Regions from separate parts of the Streptomyces sp. NPDC048415 genome, predicted to be linked through region 1. Evidence: riboswitches for the same ligand, from Rfam matches in the RefSeq annotation. Region 1 holds a riboswitch; the other holds the start of a gene.

Region 1 (7,496 bases):
CGCCGTGATCGCCGTGTGACGGACTATGCCGTGGCCGCCTAGTGACGGATTACGCCGTGGCCGCCGTGTGATGGACTGTGCCGTGACCGCCTTGTGACGGATTACGCCGTGGCCGCCTTGAGAGGCCTCGCCGGATCCGACAACAGCTCCGGATCCATCAGGGCGCCCGACTCGATGAGCCTGCGACCCTGGGCGAGGTCCCTCGGGCGGCCCACCGCCAGGAGGGCGACCAGGCGTCCGGAACGGAGCCAGCAGACCGTCCAGGCGACTCCCGTGGGGTCGCCGCGCCACACCGTCGTGTCGGCGGGCGCGTGGTGGCCGACGTACTGGACGAAACGGCCGAACTGTTCGGACCAGAAGTACGGGACCGGGTCGTACGCCGCCGGGGATTCGCCGATGATGTTCGCCGCGACCGTGCGCGGGCCCTGGAGGGCGTTGTCCCAGTGGTGGACCAGGAGACGGCCCTCGTACCTTCCCGAAGGGAAGGAGGCGCAGTCGCCGACCGCGTAGACATCCGGTACCGAGGTGCGCAGATGGTCGTCGGCCAGGACCTCGCGATGGGCACCGAGCTCGATGCCGGAGCCGGCGAGCCAGGCGGTGGCCGGACGCGCGCCGATGCCGACGACCACGGCGCCCGCGGGCACCCGGGAGCCGTCGTCCAGCACCACCGCGCCGGGCTCGACGCGCTCCACGCGCGCGTGCGTACGCAGTGTGGCCCCGCTGTCCGCGTACCAGGCCGCCATCGGCGCGGCCACCTCGGCGGGCAACGCCCCCGCGAGCGGCCGGTCGGCGGCCTCGACGACGGTCACCGCGCACCCCGCCTCGCGCGCCGCCGTGGCGAACTCGGCGCCGATCCAGCCCGCCCCGACGACCACGATGTCGTGCTGCTGGGCGAGGACGGGACGCAGCCGCTCGGCGTCGTCGAGGGTGCGCAGCAGATGGACCCCGGGCACGCCCTCCGCGCCCGGCAGCCGGATCGGTTCCGCTCCGGTCGCGACGACCAGGACGTCGTACGGCACGGGTCCGGTGGCCGTGTCCAGTTCGTGGTCGCCGGGGCGCAGGCCGAGCGCCTCGCGCCCGAGCTGCAGTTCGATGTCCAGCGCCTCGAAGTCGACGTCGAAGGCGGAGCCCTCGGCCTTGCCGAGCAGGACGGCCTTGGACAGCGGCGGCCGGTCGTACGGCTGGTGCGGCTCCGCACCGATCAGTGTCACGGTGCCGGTGAAGCCCTGTTCGCGCAGCGCGACCGCGCTCTGCACCCCGGCCATCCCCGCGCCCACGATCACGACCCGCCGTGCCGTACGCCCCTGCGACTGCGCCTGCGTCTGCTCGCTCACCTGATCACCATAGACACCTGACAATTTGTCAGTCAGCGGCCGGGCTCAGTGAGCTGTTCCACACTTCTCGCGGAGCTGCTCCACCACGCTCGTCCCACTCCCCGCCTGCGACTCCCATTCCCAGGTCTCCTCCAGACGCACGCGTCCGTCGGGCAGCTCCACCACGAGGGACGCGCAGCGCCCCGACGAGGTGCTGCCGTCGCGCTTCAGCTGCACGTACCGGAAGTCGAGGCGGTCGCCTTCACGGGTACCCACGAGGTGCCCGCGTACGACGTCGCCGCCCGTGTACTCGGCCCAGATCTCGCCGTCCTTCTCGTGGTACGAGAACCGGGTGCGGGTGCCCACCTGACCCGGCGCCTGGTCGGCGACCGGGGCGAGCACGAGGCCGTCGAGCGAACGGGCCATGGACGGAGGCTCCCTTACTGGGAAAGGTGGCGGCGGGCTAGGGTGGTCACCGTAAAGCACTCGCGGGAGCCCGGACGCACCGGGCTGAGAGGGAGGCTGGGACGGCCTCCGACCGTACGAACCTGATCCGGGTCATGCCGGCGAAGGGAGGGGCTGGACGCCCATGTCGCGTACATCAGATGTCCTTGTCATCGGGGGCGGCATCATCGGCCTTGTCACGGCCTGGCGGGCCGCGCAACGCGGGTTCGCCACCGCCGTCGTCGACCCCGAACCCGGCGGCGGAGCGGCCCAGGTGGCCGCCGGAATGCTCGCCGCCGTCACCGAACTGCACTACGGCGAGCAGACCCTGCTGGGCCTCAATCTCGCCTCCGCGCGCCGCTATCCGGACTTCGCCGCCGAGCTCACCCAGGCGAGCGGCCAGGACCTCGGCTACCGACAGTGCGGCACGCTGGCCGTCGCGCTGGACGCCGACGACCGCGCCCATCTGCGGGAACTGCACGCACTGCAACGCCGGTCGGGGCTCGACTCGGAGTGGCTGAGCGGTCGCGAGTGCCGCCGTCTTGAGCCGATGCTCGCGCCCGGCGTACGCGGAGGTCTGCGCGTCGACGGCGATCACCAGGTCGATCCGCGCCGCCTCGCGCGGGCCCTGGTCACGGCGTGTGAGCGGGCCGGTGTGGTGTTCCACCGGGCGTGGGCGGAGCGTTTGAGCGTCGTACGGGACCGGGCCGCCGGAGCGGTCACCACCGATGGCACCGAGCTCGCCGGCGGCCAGATCGTGCTGGCGGGGGGCAGCCTCAGCGGGCGTCTGGCGGGCGTCCCCGACGACGTCCTGCCGCCCGTGCGTCCCGTGAAGGGGCAGGTACTGCGCCTGACCGTGCCGAAGCGGTACGCGCCCTTCCTGAGCCGCACGGTACGTGCCGTCGTGCGCGGCAGCCAGGTCTACCTGGTGCCGCGCGAGAGCGGCGAACTCGTCGTGGGCGCCACCAGCGAGGAGCTGGGCTGGGACACGACAGTGACCGCCGGCGGCGTGTACGAACTGCTGCGCGACGCCCATGAGCTGGTGCCCGGGATCACCGAGCTGCCACTCACGGAGACGCGCGCCGGACTGCGCCCTGCCTCGCCCGACAACGCGCCGCTGCTCGGCCCGACCGAACTGGACGGGCTCCTGCTGGCCACCGGGCACTACCGCAACGGCGTACTGCTCACCCCCATCACCGGTGACGCGATGGCGCACGTCCTGACCACCGGCGAACTCCCCGACGTGGCCCGCCCCTTCACACCCGGGCGCTTCGGCGCCGCCGCCCTCACGGAGCAGCCCGCATGAACATCTTCGTCAACGGAGAGCGACAGCGCATCGACACGGGGACCGCTCTCGACACGCTCGTCGCCACCCTCACCCCCGCGCCGTCCGGGGTGGCCGCCGCGCTCAACGAAACCGTCGTCCCGCGCGCGCAGTGGTCGTCGACAGCCCTCTCCGAGGGAGACCGCATCGAAGTCCTCACCGCCGTCCAAGGAGGCTGAGCCATGGCCGACGATCCCTTCGTCCTCGCTGGTACGTCCTTCTCGTCCCGTCTGATCATGGGTACCGGCGGTGCGCCCAGCCTTGACGTCCTGGAGCGCTCACTCGTGGCGTCCGGCACGGAGCTGACGACGGTCGCGATGCGGCGCGTAAACGCTTGCGTCCACGGTTCGGTGCTGTCGGTGCTCGACAAGCTCGGCATCCGCGTCCTGCCCAACACGGCGGGCTGTTTCACCGCGGGCGAGGCCGTGCTGACCGCTCGTCTCGCGCGCGAAGCGCTCGGCAGCGACCTGGTCAAGCTGGAGGTCATCGCCGACGAGCGCACGCTGCTGCCCGATCCGATCGAGCTGCTCGACGCCGCGGAGACGCTGGTCGACGACGGGTTCACCGTGCTGCCGTACACGAACGATGATCCTGTGCTCGCGCGGAAGCTGGAGGATGTCGGCTGCGCCGCCATCATGCCGCTCGGGTCGCCGATCGGGTCCGGGCTCGGCATCCGCAATCCGCACAACTTCCAGCTGATCGTGGAGCACGCGCGCGTGCCGGTGATTCTGGACGCGGGAGCCGGTACCGCGTCCGACGCGGCGCTCGCGATGGAGCTGGGGTGTGCGGGGGTGATGCTCGCCTCGGCCGTGACGCGCGCCCAGGAGCCGGTGCTCATGGCAGAGGGCATGCGGCACGCCGTCGAGGCCGGCCGGCTCGCCTACCGGGCGGGGCGTATCCCCCGACGGCACTTCGCCGAGGCGTCGTCTCCTGTGGAGGGGCTGGCGCGGTTGGATCCCGAGAGGCCCGCCTTCTAGGTGCCCGGCGCTGCGCTGGGTTCGGGCCCGCCCGCGCACCGCCCGTTTCCAGTCGTCTGGGGAGTGCGCGGGCCTTCCGCGGGGGTTCTTGCCGTTGGCGGGCGCTGCATTCGTCGCGGCTGTGTCGCGGGCTGCCCGCTCGCTGCCTGCGATGTGCGTCACAGGTCGGCTGCAGTCCCGCTCCGGTATCGGCTGAACGGGGCGCGTGACAGTGGCGGCTCGTACACTCACCTGCGTGGATACGACCCTTCAGGACCCGCTTGTCGGGCAGGTGCTCGACGGCCGCTATCGCGTTGACGCACGGATAGCGGTCGGCGGGATGGCCACGGTCTACAGGGCCCTGGACACCCGCCTCGACCGCGTGCTCGCGCTCAAGGTGATGCACCCGACGCTGGCCGCCGACGGCTCGTTCGTCGAGCGGTTCATCCGCGAGGCCAAGTCGGTGGCACGGCTCGCCCACCCCAATGTGGTGCAGGTCTTCGACCAGGGGGCGGACGGGTCGTACGTCTACCTGGCCATGGAGTACGTCGCCGGGTGCACCCTGCGCGACGTACTGCGCGAGCGCGGCGCCCTGCAGCCGCGGGCCGCGCTCGACATCCTCGAGCCGGTGCTCGCCGCGCTCGGCGCCGCGCACCGGGCCGGGTTCGTGCACCGCGACATGAAGCCGGAGAACGTCCTCATAGGGGATGACGGACGGGTCAAGGTGGCCGACTTCGGTCTCGTACGGGCCGTGGACACGGTGACGAACACGACCGGGGCCGTCCTCGGCACCGTGTCCTACCTCGCCCCCGAGCAGATCGAGCACGGCACCGCCGACACCCGCGTCGACGTCTACGCCTGCGGGGTCGTCCTCTACGAGATGCTGACCGGCGCCAAGCCGCACTCCGGGGACTCCCCCGCTCAGGTGCTCTACCAGCACCTTCACACGGACGTACAGCCGCCGTCGGCCACCGTGCCAGGGCTGCCGTACGGGCTCGACGAGCTGGTCGGCACGGCGACCGCCCGCAATCCCGAGGTGCGCCCGCACGACGCGGTGGCGCTGCTCGGTCGGGTACTGGAGGCGCGGGCCGGGCTGACGGCCGAGCAGCTCGACGCGGTACCGCCGGGGGCTCTGTCCGTCGGCCGCGACATCGGCGAGGACCGTACGAGTGTGATCCCGCACTCATTGTCCGTGCCTCGGTTGCTGCCCGTGAACGACGACGAGGACGGCGCACTCGATCGGACCAGTCGGTTCGAGCGGACCGGTCAGTTCGAGCAGACCAGTCAGTTCGCGTCCGCGCCGGCCGCTCCCTCGCGGCGCGCCGCGCGCCCGCGGCGCGGGATGCTCGCGATCGTCGCCGCCATCGTGCTGGTGCTGGGGCTCGGCGCCGGCGTCTGGTACATCAACTCCGGACAGTTCACCAAGGTCCCGCCGATCCTGTCGAAGACGGAGAAGCAGGCCGAGGACCAGTTGGCAAAGGCCGGTCTCGACGTCAAGCAGGTCAAGCACGCGTACAGCGACACCGTGAAGCGGGGCAGCGTCATCAGCGCCGACCCAGAGGTCGGCGCCCGGATTCGCGACAACGCCTCCGTGACGCTGACGGTCTCCAACGGACCGGAGACGGTGAAGGTGCCCGACCTGAAGGGCTTCGCGCTGTTCAAGGCGAAGGAAGTGCTGAAGGGCGACGGACTGGCCGCGGGCATGGTCACCCGGGCGTTCAGCGAGGACGTCCCCAAGGGGTTCGTGATCAGCACGGAACCGGGCGCGGGCACCGAGCGGCACGCCGGATCGGCGATCGCGATCACTGTCAGCAAGGGCAGTCCGGTGGAGGTGCCCGAGGTCACGGGCACGTCCGTCGAGGACGCCAGGGCGGAGCTGGAGGACTCGGGGCTGAAGGTGAAGATCGCCACCGCGAGGGTCAATTCGGAGTTCGACAAGGGCCAGGTCGCCGAGCAGTCGCCGGGCGCGGGCCGCGAGGCCGCCTCGGGCGACACGGTGACGCTGACGATCTCCAAGGGCCCCGAGATGGTCGAGGTCCCGGACGTCGTGGGCGACAGTGTGGACGACGCGAAGCAGGCGCTGGAGGACGCCGGGTTCAAGGTCGAGGAGGACCGCGGGCTTCTCGGTCTCTTCGGGGACAACGTCAAGAGTCAGTCGGTGGACGGCGGTGAGACGGCGCCCAAGGGCTCGACGATCACCATCGAGATCCGCTGAGACAGAGGTCTTCACGGCCGCGAGATCCGCACGCCTGTGCGGGCTTCACCGCTGTGAGATCCGCACGACCGCGAGGCACGCACGCACCACCGCGAGACCCACGCGGCCATAGGCTCCGCGCGGCCGCGAGACCCACGCGGCCATAGGCTCCGCGCGGCCACGAGGCACGCGCGGCCATCGGCTCCACGCGGCACGCGCGGCCATCGGCTCCACGTGGCCACGATGTCAGCGCGGCCATAGGCTCCGCGCGGCCGTGGAATCCGCACAGCCGTGGCCATGGAATCCACAGGACCGTGGAATCCACACGACCGTGCGGTCCGCACCCCCCGGAGGTCCGCCGACCGGGCACCCTGAAGCACGTGACACCCTGAACGGCGTGACCAGCAAGCAGCTCCGCAACCCCGTCGGCGGCCATGTCCCCGTGGCCGGCGGCCTCAACTCCGTCGGTCTGACCTACGCCCGCGACCTCGCGGCCGAGACCGTCCAGGTCTTCGTCGCCAACCCGCGCGGCTGGGCGACGCCCGCCGGAAACCCGAAGCAGGACGAGGAGTTCCGCGCGGCCTGCGCCGCCGAGTCGATCCCCGCGTACGTCCATGCCCCGTATCTGATCAACTTCGGCTCGCACACCGAGGCGACGGTCGAGAAGTCGGTGGAGTCGCTGCGGCACTCACTGCGGCGAGGGCGGGAGATCGGCGCCCTGGGTGTGGTCGTGCACACCGGGAGCGCCACCGGCGGCCGGGACCGGTCCGTGGCCCTCAAGCAGGTGCGCGCACACCTGCTGCCGCTGCTCGACGAGCTGACCCGCGACGACGACCCGTTCCTCCTCCTGGAGTCGACGGCCGGTCAGGGCGCCTCCCTTTGCTCGCGCACCTGGGACTTCGGCCCCTACTTCGAGGCGCTCGACGCCCACCCGAAGCTGGGCGTCTGCCTGGACACCTGCCACATCTTCGCGGCGGGCCACGACCTCACCGGACCGAGCGGCATGCACCAGACCCTCGACCTGCTGGTCGACACCGTCGGCGAGGGGCGACTCAAGCTGATCCACGCCAACGACTCCAAGGATGTGGTCGGCGCCCACAAGGACCGCCACGAGAACATTGGCTCCGGCCACATAGGCGAGGACCCGTTCCGCGCCCTGATGACCCACCCCGCCACCGACGGCGTACCCCTGATCATCGAGACCCCCGGTGGGAAGGAAGGACACGCCGCGGACGTGGAGCGCTTGAAGAAGCTCCGCGACGGCT
Region 2 (7,496 bases), on a different contig from region 1:
GTGTTGCTGCCCTGCGGCGCCGGAATCCTGGGCCGACTCGCCCTGCCCCGCCCTCTCCTGGCCCGCCTGCTCGGCGCGGCCGTCCCCGCGGCGATGCTCGGCTCGCTCCTCCTGACGTACATCAACGCCAGCGGCGCCCTCGGCCCCTTCCTCGCCCACCCCGAACCCGTGCTGTTCACGGCCGCGCTCGCCGTCGCCGCCACCGTCTGCGGGCTGTCGTTCGCGCTGGGCGGGATCACCGCCCGCGTACTGCGCCTCGACGCGCCCGCCGGTGCCGCCGTCACGCTGGCCTGCGGGATGAACAACAGCAGCGCCAGCGCAGTCCTGATCACGACGACGCTCCCCGACCGGCCGCACGTCATACTGCCGGTCCTCGCCTACAGCCTGTTGCAGAAAGTAGCGGCGGGCCGTGTCGTACGCGCCGGGAGACAGCATCGTGCGCGCGCATGACATCGTGGAGATCCACTAGGGGCCGGCCCGCCGCCCCCCATCCGACACTGCCCCCACAGGAGTCGAGTGCCATGTCCGAGCTGCCGAAGTCGACCGGAGCCCCGGCCAATCAGAACGTGACGTTCCCCAGCGCCGGGACCACCGCGCACGGCTATCTCGCGCTGCCACCCTCCGGGCAGGGCCCTGGAGTCATCGTCATTCAGGAGTGGTGGGGTCTGACCGAGCACATCGCCAATGTGGCGGACCGACTGGCGGCCGAGGGCTTCGTGGCCCTCGCGCCGGATCTCTACGGCGGCCATGTCGCCCACGACAGCGGCGAAGCCATCCGGATGATGAGGGAACTGCCGGTATCGCGGGGCGTCGAGCTGCTCTCCGGCGCGGTCGACCATCTGCTGGCTCTGCCCGAGGTCACCTCAAAGACCGTGGCTTCCGTCGGATTCTGCATGGGCGGCGGCTTCGTCATCTACCAGGCCGCGGCCGATCCCCGGGTCAGCGCGGCGGTGCCGTTCTACGGCGTGATCCAGGGCGAGCTGCCCGACTTCTCCGGTCTCAAGGCGCAGATCCTCGGCCACTACGGCGAACACGACACAAGCATCCCCAAGGAGAAGCTGGAGCAACTGAGCGAGGCGATCCAGCAACAGTCCGGCATCACCCCGGACTTCCGTCTCTACCCCGCCAGCCACGCCTTCTTCAACGACGGACGCCCCGAGGCGTACGACCCCGAGTCGGCGGCGCGCGCCTGGCAGAGCACGGTGACCTTCCTGCACGAACAGCTGGGCTGAACCGCCCCGGCAGCGGGCGCACTTCTGGACGGACTCCTGAGCGACATCCTTTCCCGGCAAGGGAGTTACCTGACAGTAATCCCGGGTGATTTGATGTGCGGCGCCACTCAACCCTCTCACCCACAGGGAGACCCAGTGCCGCTCTCCACACCGCGCCGCACCCAGGGCGCGGCCCTTCTCGTCCTCTCGCTCACCGCCGCGGCGCTCGCCGGGGCCCCGCCCGCCTCGGCGGACACCGCGACGACGCCGCCGATGAGGGTCCTGACGTACAACGTCTTCCTCATGAGCAAGAACGTCTACCCGAACTGGGGGCAGGACCACCGTGCCGCCGAAATCCCGAAGGCGCCGTTCTTCCGCGGGAATGACGTCGTCGTGCTGGAGGAGGCGTTCGACAACTCGGCGTCGGACGCGCTGAAGAGCGCGGCGGCGGGCGAGTACCCGTACCAGACGCCGGTCGTCGGACGTAGCAGGAGTGGCTGGGACGCGACGGGCGGGGCGTACTCGTCGACCACGCCCGAGGACGGCGGGGTGACCATGCTCAGCAGATGGCCGATCGTGCACAAGGAGCAGTACGTCTACAAGGACGCGTGCGGCGCGGACTGGTGGTCCAACAAGGGGTTCGCCTATGTGGTGCTGAATGTGAACGGCACCAAGGTGCATGTGGTCGCAACCCACGCGCAGTCGACGGATCCGGGGTGCGGCGCGGGTGAGGCGGCGTCGATGCGCAGCCGGCAGTTCAAGGCGATCGACGCGTTCCTGGACGCCAAGAACATTCCGGCGGACGAACAGGTCATGGTCGCCGGTGACTTCAACGTGGACTCGCGCGGCACCGAGTACGCCTCGATGCTCGCCGACGCCGACCTGGTGGGGGCGGACGCTCGGACCGGGCATCCGTACTCCTTCGACACCCAGGAGAACTCCATCGCGCACGAGCGTTACCCGAGCGACCCGCGCGAAGATCTCGACTACGTTCTTCAGCGGTCCGGTCACGTGCGTCCCGCGGTCTGGAAGAACGAGGTCGTCAAGGAGGAGTGCGCGCCCTGGACGGTGTCCAGTTGGGGCACGGGCTACACGTATTCGAACCTCTCGGACCACTACCCGTTGAGCGCGTACGCGGGCTGAGGCGGAGGTGCGGAGGGCCCCTGCCACTGCCGGGGAGGGGCCTTCGGCCTCACTCGCTCTGCGCGTGGAGTGCGTCGAGGCGGGCGATCTCGTCGGGTGTGAGACGCAGGGCGCCCGCCGCCACGTTCTCGGTGAGGTGGTCCGGGTTGCCGGTACCGGGGATGGCGAGTACGTGCGGGCCCTGCTGGAGAGTCCACGCCAGGCGGACCTGGGCGGGCGTCGCGCCGTGGGCCTTCGCGATGGCGAGCACTTCGGCTTCCTGGGGACCGCTCGGACCGAGCGCACCGCCCTGGCCCGCGATCGCGAAGAACGGCACGAACGCGATGCCCTGTTCGCCGCACGTGCGCAGGACGGCGTCAGCCCGCGGGTCCGGGGAGTCGAGCCCGTACTGGTTCTGCACGGCCACCACGGGCGCGATGGCCCGCGCCTCGGCGAGGTGCCGGGTCTCGACGTCGGAGACGCCGAGGTGGCGGATCAGACCGGCGTCGCGTAGTTCGGCGAGCGCGCCGAAGTGCTCGGCGATCGAGTCCTGTCGCATGCGTCGGAGGTACACCATGTCGAGATGGTCGCGGCCGAGCTGGCGCAGGTTCTCCTCGACATGCGACCGCAGTTGGTCGGGCCGGGCCGAGGTGCCCCACTCCCCCGCGTAGTCGCGGAAGGGCCCGACCTTGGTGGCGATGACCAGGTCGTTCGCGTACGGGGCGAGCGCGGTGTTGATCAGTTCGTTCGCGGAGCGCAGTGCGGAGAAGTAGAAGGCGGCGGTGTCGATGTGGTTGACGCCCAGTTCGATCGCGCGCCGCAGCACGGCGATCGAGCGCCGGCGGTCGCTCGGCGTGCCGTGATGGAAGGCCGCGCTGCCGGTCAACCGCATCGCGCCGAATCCGATGCGGTTGACGGTGAGATCTCCGAGTTTCCAGGTTCCTGCGGCTTCCGCGGTGATCGTCTCTGAGGTCATCGCGGAAGTTTCGCACAGGGTTCGCGGATGGACGTGCGTGTCCTGAGGGTTCGCAGCCGACGCCGGGCTGCACGCCCTCGTATGGAGACGGGTCGCTGCGCATCGATGGCGCGCGTCCTGGTCCTCCGACGAGTCAAGTGCCCTCCGGTAACCGTTTCGCGCGACGACACGACCGTTGCGTCTGCTCTCGTGCTGTACCGGGGCTGAGTCGCTCTGCTCCGGCTTTCAGTGCGACCTGTCGGGAGCGCCGGGGTGTTCGATGGTCTCGGCGAAGGCGGCGATGTCGGTGACCACGCGTTCGGGCTGTTCCCAGTGGACGACATGGCCCACGTCCTCGTAGGTGAGGAGGCGGGCTCCGTGGATGGCGTCGAGGATGGTCTGCTGGTCGCCGCGGGGCAGGAAGTCGTCCTGGTCGCCCCAGATGACGAGGGTGGGCACCAGGATGCCCGCGAGGGTCACGGGGAGGTCGGCTTCCAGGAGTCCGCGCAAAGTCTCTTTCCAGACGTACGCGGGGAGTTTGAGGCTTTCGTCGATCATCGTCTCGATGAGTCCTCTGGCGACCGGTCGGGCCAGCATGGCGGACATGAACTCTTCGATGAACGCGCGGGGGACGGGATCGGTGAGGCCCTGGACGCTCTCCCGCAGTCCGGTCACCGTCGGCTTGTCCGTGAGGGTGCCGGGGGCGCCGATCAGTACAAGGCCCGAGATCCGGTCGGGGTGGCTGCCCGCGACGATCCTGGCGGGCACACCACCGGTGGAGGCTCCGACGAGGAGGGCGCGGTCGATGTCGACGGCGTCGAGGAAGGCGACGAGATCGGCGGCGAAGTCTTCGGGCGTGTAGCCGTCGGCGGGACGGTCGGCGTCACCGTGGCCGCGCTGGGTGGGTGCGTAGCCGTGCAGCGAGGGTGGGAGGCGCCTCAGGAGGGGCTCGAAGGACCACCACGAGTCGGCCAGACCGTGCACGAAGACGACTGGTGTGCCACCGGGGTAACCGGCTTCCGCATACGGGAGGGTGAGTCCTTCCCGCACCGGCGCGGACTTCAGGGAGATCACGGTCATGACACCCTGCCTCCTTCCGCTCGCGAGGGGCCCGCAGGCCCGGGGGTGTGCGTCAGGCCGCCCGGATGAAGCGGGTGAGCGCGGCGACGTACTGCTGGGGATGGGTGACGTGGGGGATGTGCCCCGCCCCTTCGATGGTCTGCCGCCGTGCCCGGGGCAGCGCCGTGGCCAGACGGTCGAGGATCGTCGACAGCCATGCCGGGCTCTCACTGCCGCGGCTCAGCAGCACCGGTGCGGTGCAGCGGGAGAGGGCGTCGAGGTCGAGCGTCGACCAGTCGGGGTCGGACTGTTCGTCCAGCCAGGTGGGAGCGTTGCGGACGAACGTCCGGCGTACCTCGGCGGGCTGAGGGCCGTGTCGATCGAGGCTTGCGTCGGACGCAGTTCCCTCATGGCCTCCGGGTCGTCGGCCACGATCGCGACGAGCGGGGGTTCATGGACCGTGAGGGTGCGCAACAGCTCGGGGCGGCGCGCGGCCGGCCCCAGCGTGATCGCCGCGCCGAAGGAGTTGCCGGCCACGTGCGCGGGTGCGGGCCCGAGCCGCTCGATCAGGGCCTCGAGGTCGTCCTCGTCCTGCCTCCGCGTGCCCTGGGCCGGTCCCGCCCCACTCTGCCCGTGTCCCCGGCGGTCGTAGGTGACCACCCGGAACGACGAACGGACGTCCGCGTCGATCGCGGGCTGCCATGATGTGTGGTCGTTCCACGAGCCGTGGACCAGCACCAGCGGATCTCCCTCGCCGACGACCTGGTAGGAGAGGTTCAGGTCCGCCACCCGGAGCAGCGGCATGCGGTGACTCCTCGGAACGCCTAGGGGTGACCGGGCTCGGCCAGCCGTGGTCGTTGCCTCCAGTGTCCGCCGGGGGCGCGGGCGGCGCCGCCGGAGCGCCGGGCATACGGCCTCACACGCCTCCTCAGTGCGCATGAGCCAGGCGAGCGGGTTAGGGTGTCCGTCGTACCGGACACGGGGTGCCCCATCCGAGGGCTGAGATCACACCCGTCGAACCTGAACCAGTTCGTACTGGCGGAGGGATGTCTTCATGCCTTTGGCGCATGTTTCCGGCGGGCTGCCCGCCGACAGCGGGCGGACCGTCTTCGACGGGCGGATGCCCGTCGCTCCCGGTGACCTCCGGGTCGAGGGGCACGGCATCGATCCGGTCCCCGAGAGCAACCGGTACGGCGGGGCCGGGCGCCTGTTCACGGTGTGGTTCGCCCCGAACATGACCATGACGGGCGTGTTCACCGGGACCATCGGTATCGCGCTGGGGCTGGACGTCGTCACCGCTCTCGCCGCGGTGGTCCTGGGTACGCTGCTGGGCGCGCTGCCCACCGCCTACCTGAGTACCTGGGGCAGCCTGACCGGGGCGGGCCAACTCCCGCTGGCCCGGCTCGCGTTCGGCCGGTCGGTGGTGCTTCCCGGAATTCTGCAGTGGCTGTCGTCGGTGGCGTGGGACGCGCTGATCGGGCTGTTCGGCGGGGACGCGCTGGCGCGGTTGTGCGGCTGGCCGTTCTGGGTCGGTGTGCTGGTCATGATGCTCGCCCAGGGAGCCCTCGGCGTCCTGGGTTACGAGGCCATCCACCGGCTGCAGATTGTCATGACCGTCTTCCTCGCCGTCGCCTTCACGGTGATCGCCTGGCGGATGCTCGACGGCGTCCACCCCGCCTCGGGCGGCGCCGCGACCGGCGCCGACCGCGCGGGCGCCTTCGCTCTGACCAGCACCATCGCGCTCAGTCTCGCCCTGTCCTGGGCCCCGTACGCGAGTGACTTCAGCCGCTATCTGCCGCGCACTACCTCCCGTGCCCGCATGTTCTGGTGCACTCTGCTCGGCCTGGTCGTGTCCTTCGTGGCCGTGCAGGCCCTGGGGCTGTGGGGCGCGACCGTGCTGACCGTGCAGACGGCCGCGGGAGTGGACGATTTGCTCGGCGGCGGGACACTCGGCGCGTTCGGACTGCTGGCTGTGGCGCTGGCGGCCGTGTGCAGCAACGCGATGAACGACTACAGCGGTTCGCTGGCACTGCAGACCGTCGGCGTGCGGATGCCGCGCCCGGTGGCTGCTGCCCTCGCCGCCGTGCTCGGCTTCCCGCTGGTGCTGTGGATGCACGCCGCCGACACCACCACCCGCTTCCAGAACGTGCTGCTGTTCGTCGGCTACTGGATCCCCGGGTTCGTCGCGATCGTCGTCGTCGACTGGATCGCCCGGGCACGGGCTCGAGGCGGCGCCGCGGTCGACCTGGCGGTCGAGGACACCCGGCCGCGGTCCGGATGGCCCGCGCTGCTGGCCTTCGTGGCCGCCTTCGCCGCGGCCGTGCCGTTCATGGACACCGGCCTGTACGTGGGTCCGGTGGCCCACGCGCTGCACGGCGCCGACCTCTCCTACTACGTGGCGTTCCTGCTCGCCCTCGCTGTGTACGCCCCCCTGCGCCTGCGCCGCCGCACGCGGCAGTGCGCGGGCTGACGGCCGTCCCCGAGAGGAGCACCTCGTATGACCCCGCCACCCCGCGTCCTGACGATCGCCGGATCCGACTCTGGCGGAGGCGCCGGAATCCAGGCCGACCTGAAGACGATGCTGGCGCTCGGCGCCCATGGGATGAGCGTGCTCACCGCGGTGACGGCGCAGAACTCCCTTGGTGTGCAGGGCGCTTGGGAGCTGCCCGCGGAGGCGGTGCGCGCCCAGTACCGCAGCGTCGTCGACGACATCGGCGTCCAGGCCGTGAAGACCGGGATGCTCTCGTCGCCCGGCCTGGTCATGACCGTCGCCGAGTTGCTGTCGGACGTGGCCGCCCCGGTCGTCGTGGACCCGGTGAGCGTCTCCAAGCACGGAGACCGGCTGCTGGCCGACGACGCGCTGGACGCCGTACGCACCCGGCTGCTGCCGCTCGCGACGGTCGCCACCCCGAATCTCGATGAGGTCGCCCAGCTCACCGGCCTGACGGTGCGGGATGAAGCGGATATGCGCCGGGCCGCCGACCGGCTGCTGGCGTATGGACCCCGTTGGGTGCTGGTGAAGGGCGGCCATCTCCCGGGGCAGGCCGTCGACCTGCTGACCGACGGCTCGGCGGAGCACTGGCTGCGCGCTCCGCGCCACGACAACCGCCACACCCACGGCACCGGATGCACCCTAGCCTCGGCCGTCG

What was found. Region 1 has a riboswitch for thiamine pyrophosphate ahead of thiO (glycine oxidase ThiO). Riboswitches for the same ligand answer to the same signal wherever they lie in the genome.
Region 2: it holds a riboswitch for thiamine pyrophosphate, as region 1 does, so the genes downstream of both, AB0D27_RS27040 (cytosine permease) here and thiO (glycine oxidase ThiO) in region 1, are expected to answer to the same signal.

What each region holds. Positions count from the first base shown of each region.
Region 1 is NZ_JBEZKJ010000025.1:76,148-83,643, forward strand. Features, by position in the region: gene AB0D27_RS18920 (FAD-dependent oxidoreductase) at 102-1,265, opposite strand; gene AB0D27_RS18925 (hypothetical protein) at 1,380-1,739, opposite strand; TPP riboswitch at 1,792-1,905, shown strand; gene thiO (glycine oxidase ThiO) at 1,903-3,063, shown strand; gene thiS (sulfur carrier protein ThiS) at 3,060-3,260, shown strand; gene AB0D27_RS18940 (thiazole synthase) at 3,264-4,058, shown strand; gene pknB (Stk1 family PASTA domain-containing Ser/Thr kinase) at 4,294-6,252, shown strand; gene AB0D27_RS18950 (deoxyribonuclease IV) at 6,629-7,496, shown strand, end outside.
Region 2 is NZ_JBEZKJ010000047.1:25,128-32,623, reverse strand. Features, by position in the region: gene AB0D27_RS27075 (sodium-dependent transporter) at 1-450, shown strand, start outside; gene AB0D27_RS27070 (dienelactone hydrolase family protein) at 522-1,232, shown strand; gene sph (sphingomyelin phosphodiesterase) at 1,368-2,354, shown strand; gene AB0D27_RS27060 (aldo/keto reductase) at 2,404-3,309, opposite strand; gene AB0D27_RS27055 (alpha/beta hydrolase) at 3,535-4,368, opposite strand; gene AB0D27_RS27050 (alpha/beta hydrolase) at 4,421-4,666, opposite strand; gene AB0D27_RS27045 (alpha/beta hydrolase) at 4,588-5,151, opposite strand; TPP riboswitch at 5,317-5,411, shown strand; gene AB0D27_RS27040 (cytosine permease) at 5,402-6,817, shown strand; gene thiD (bifunctional hydroxymethylpyrimidine kinase/phosphomethylpyrimidine kinase) at 6,845-7,496, shown strand, end outside.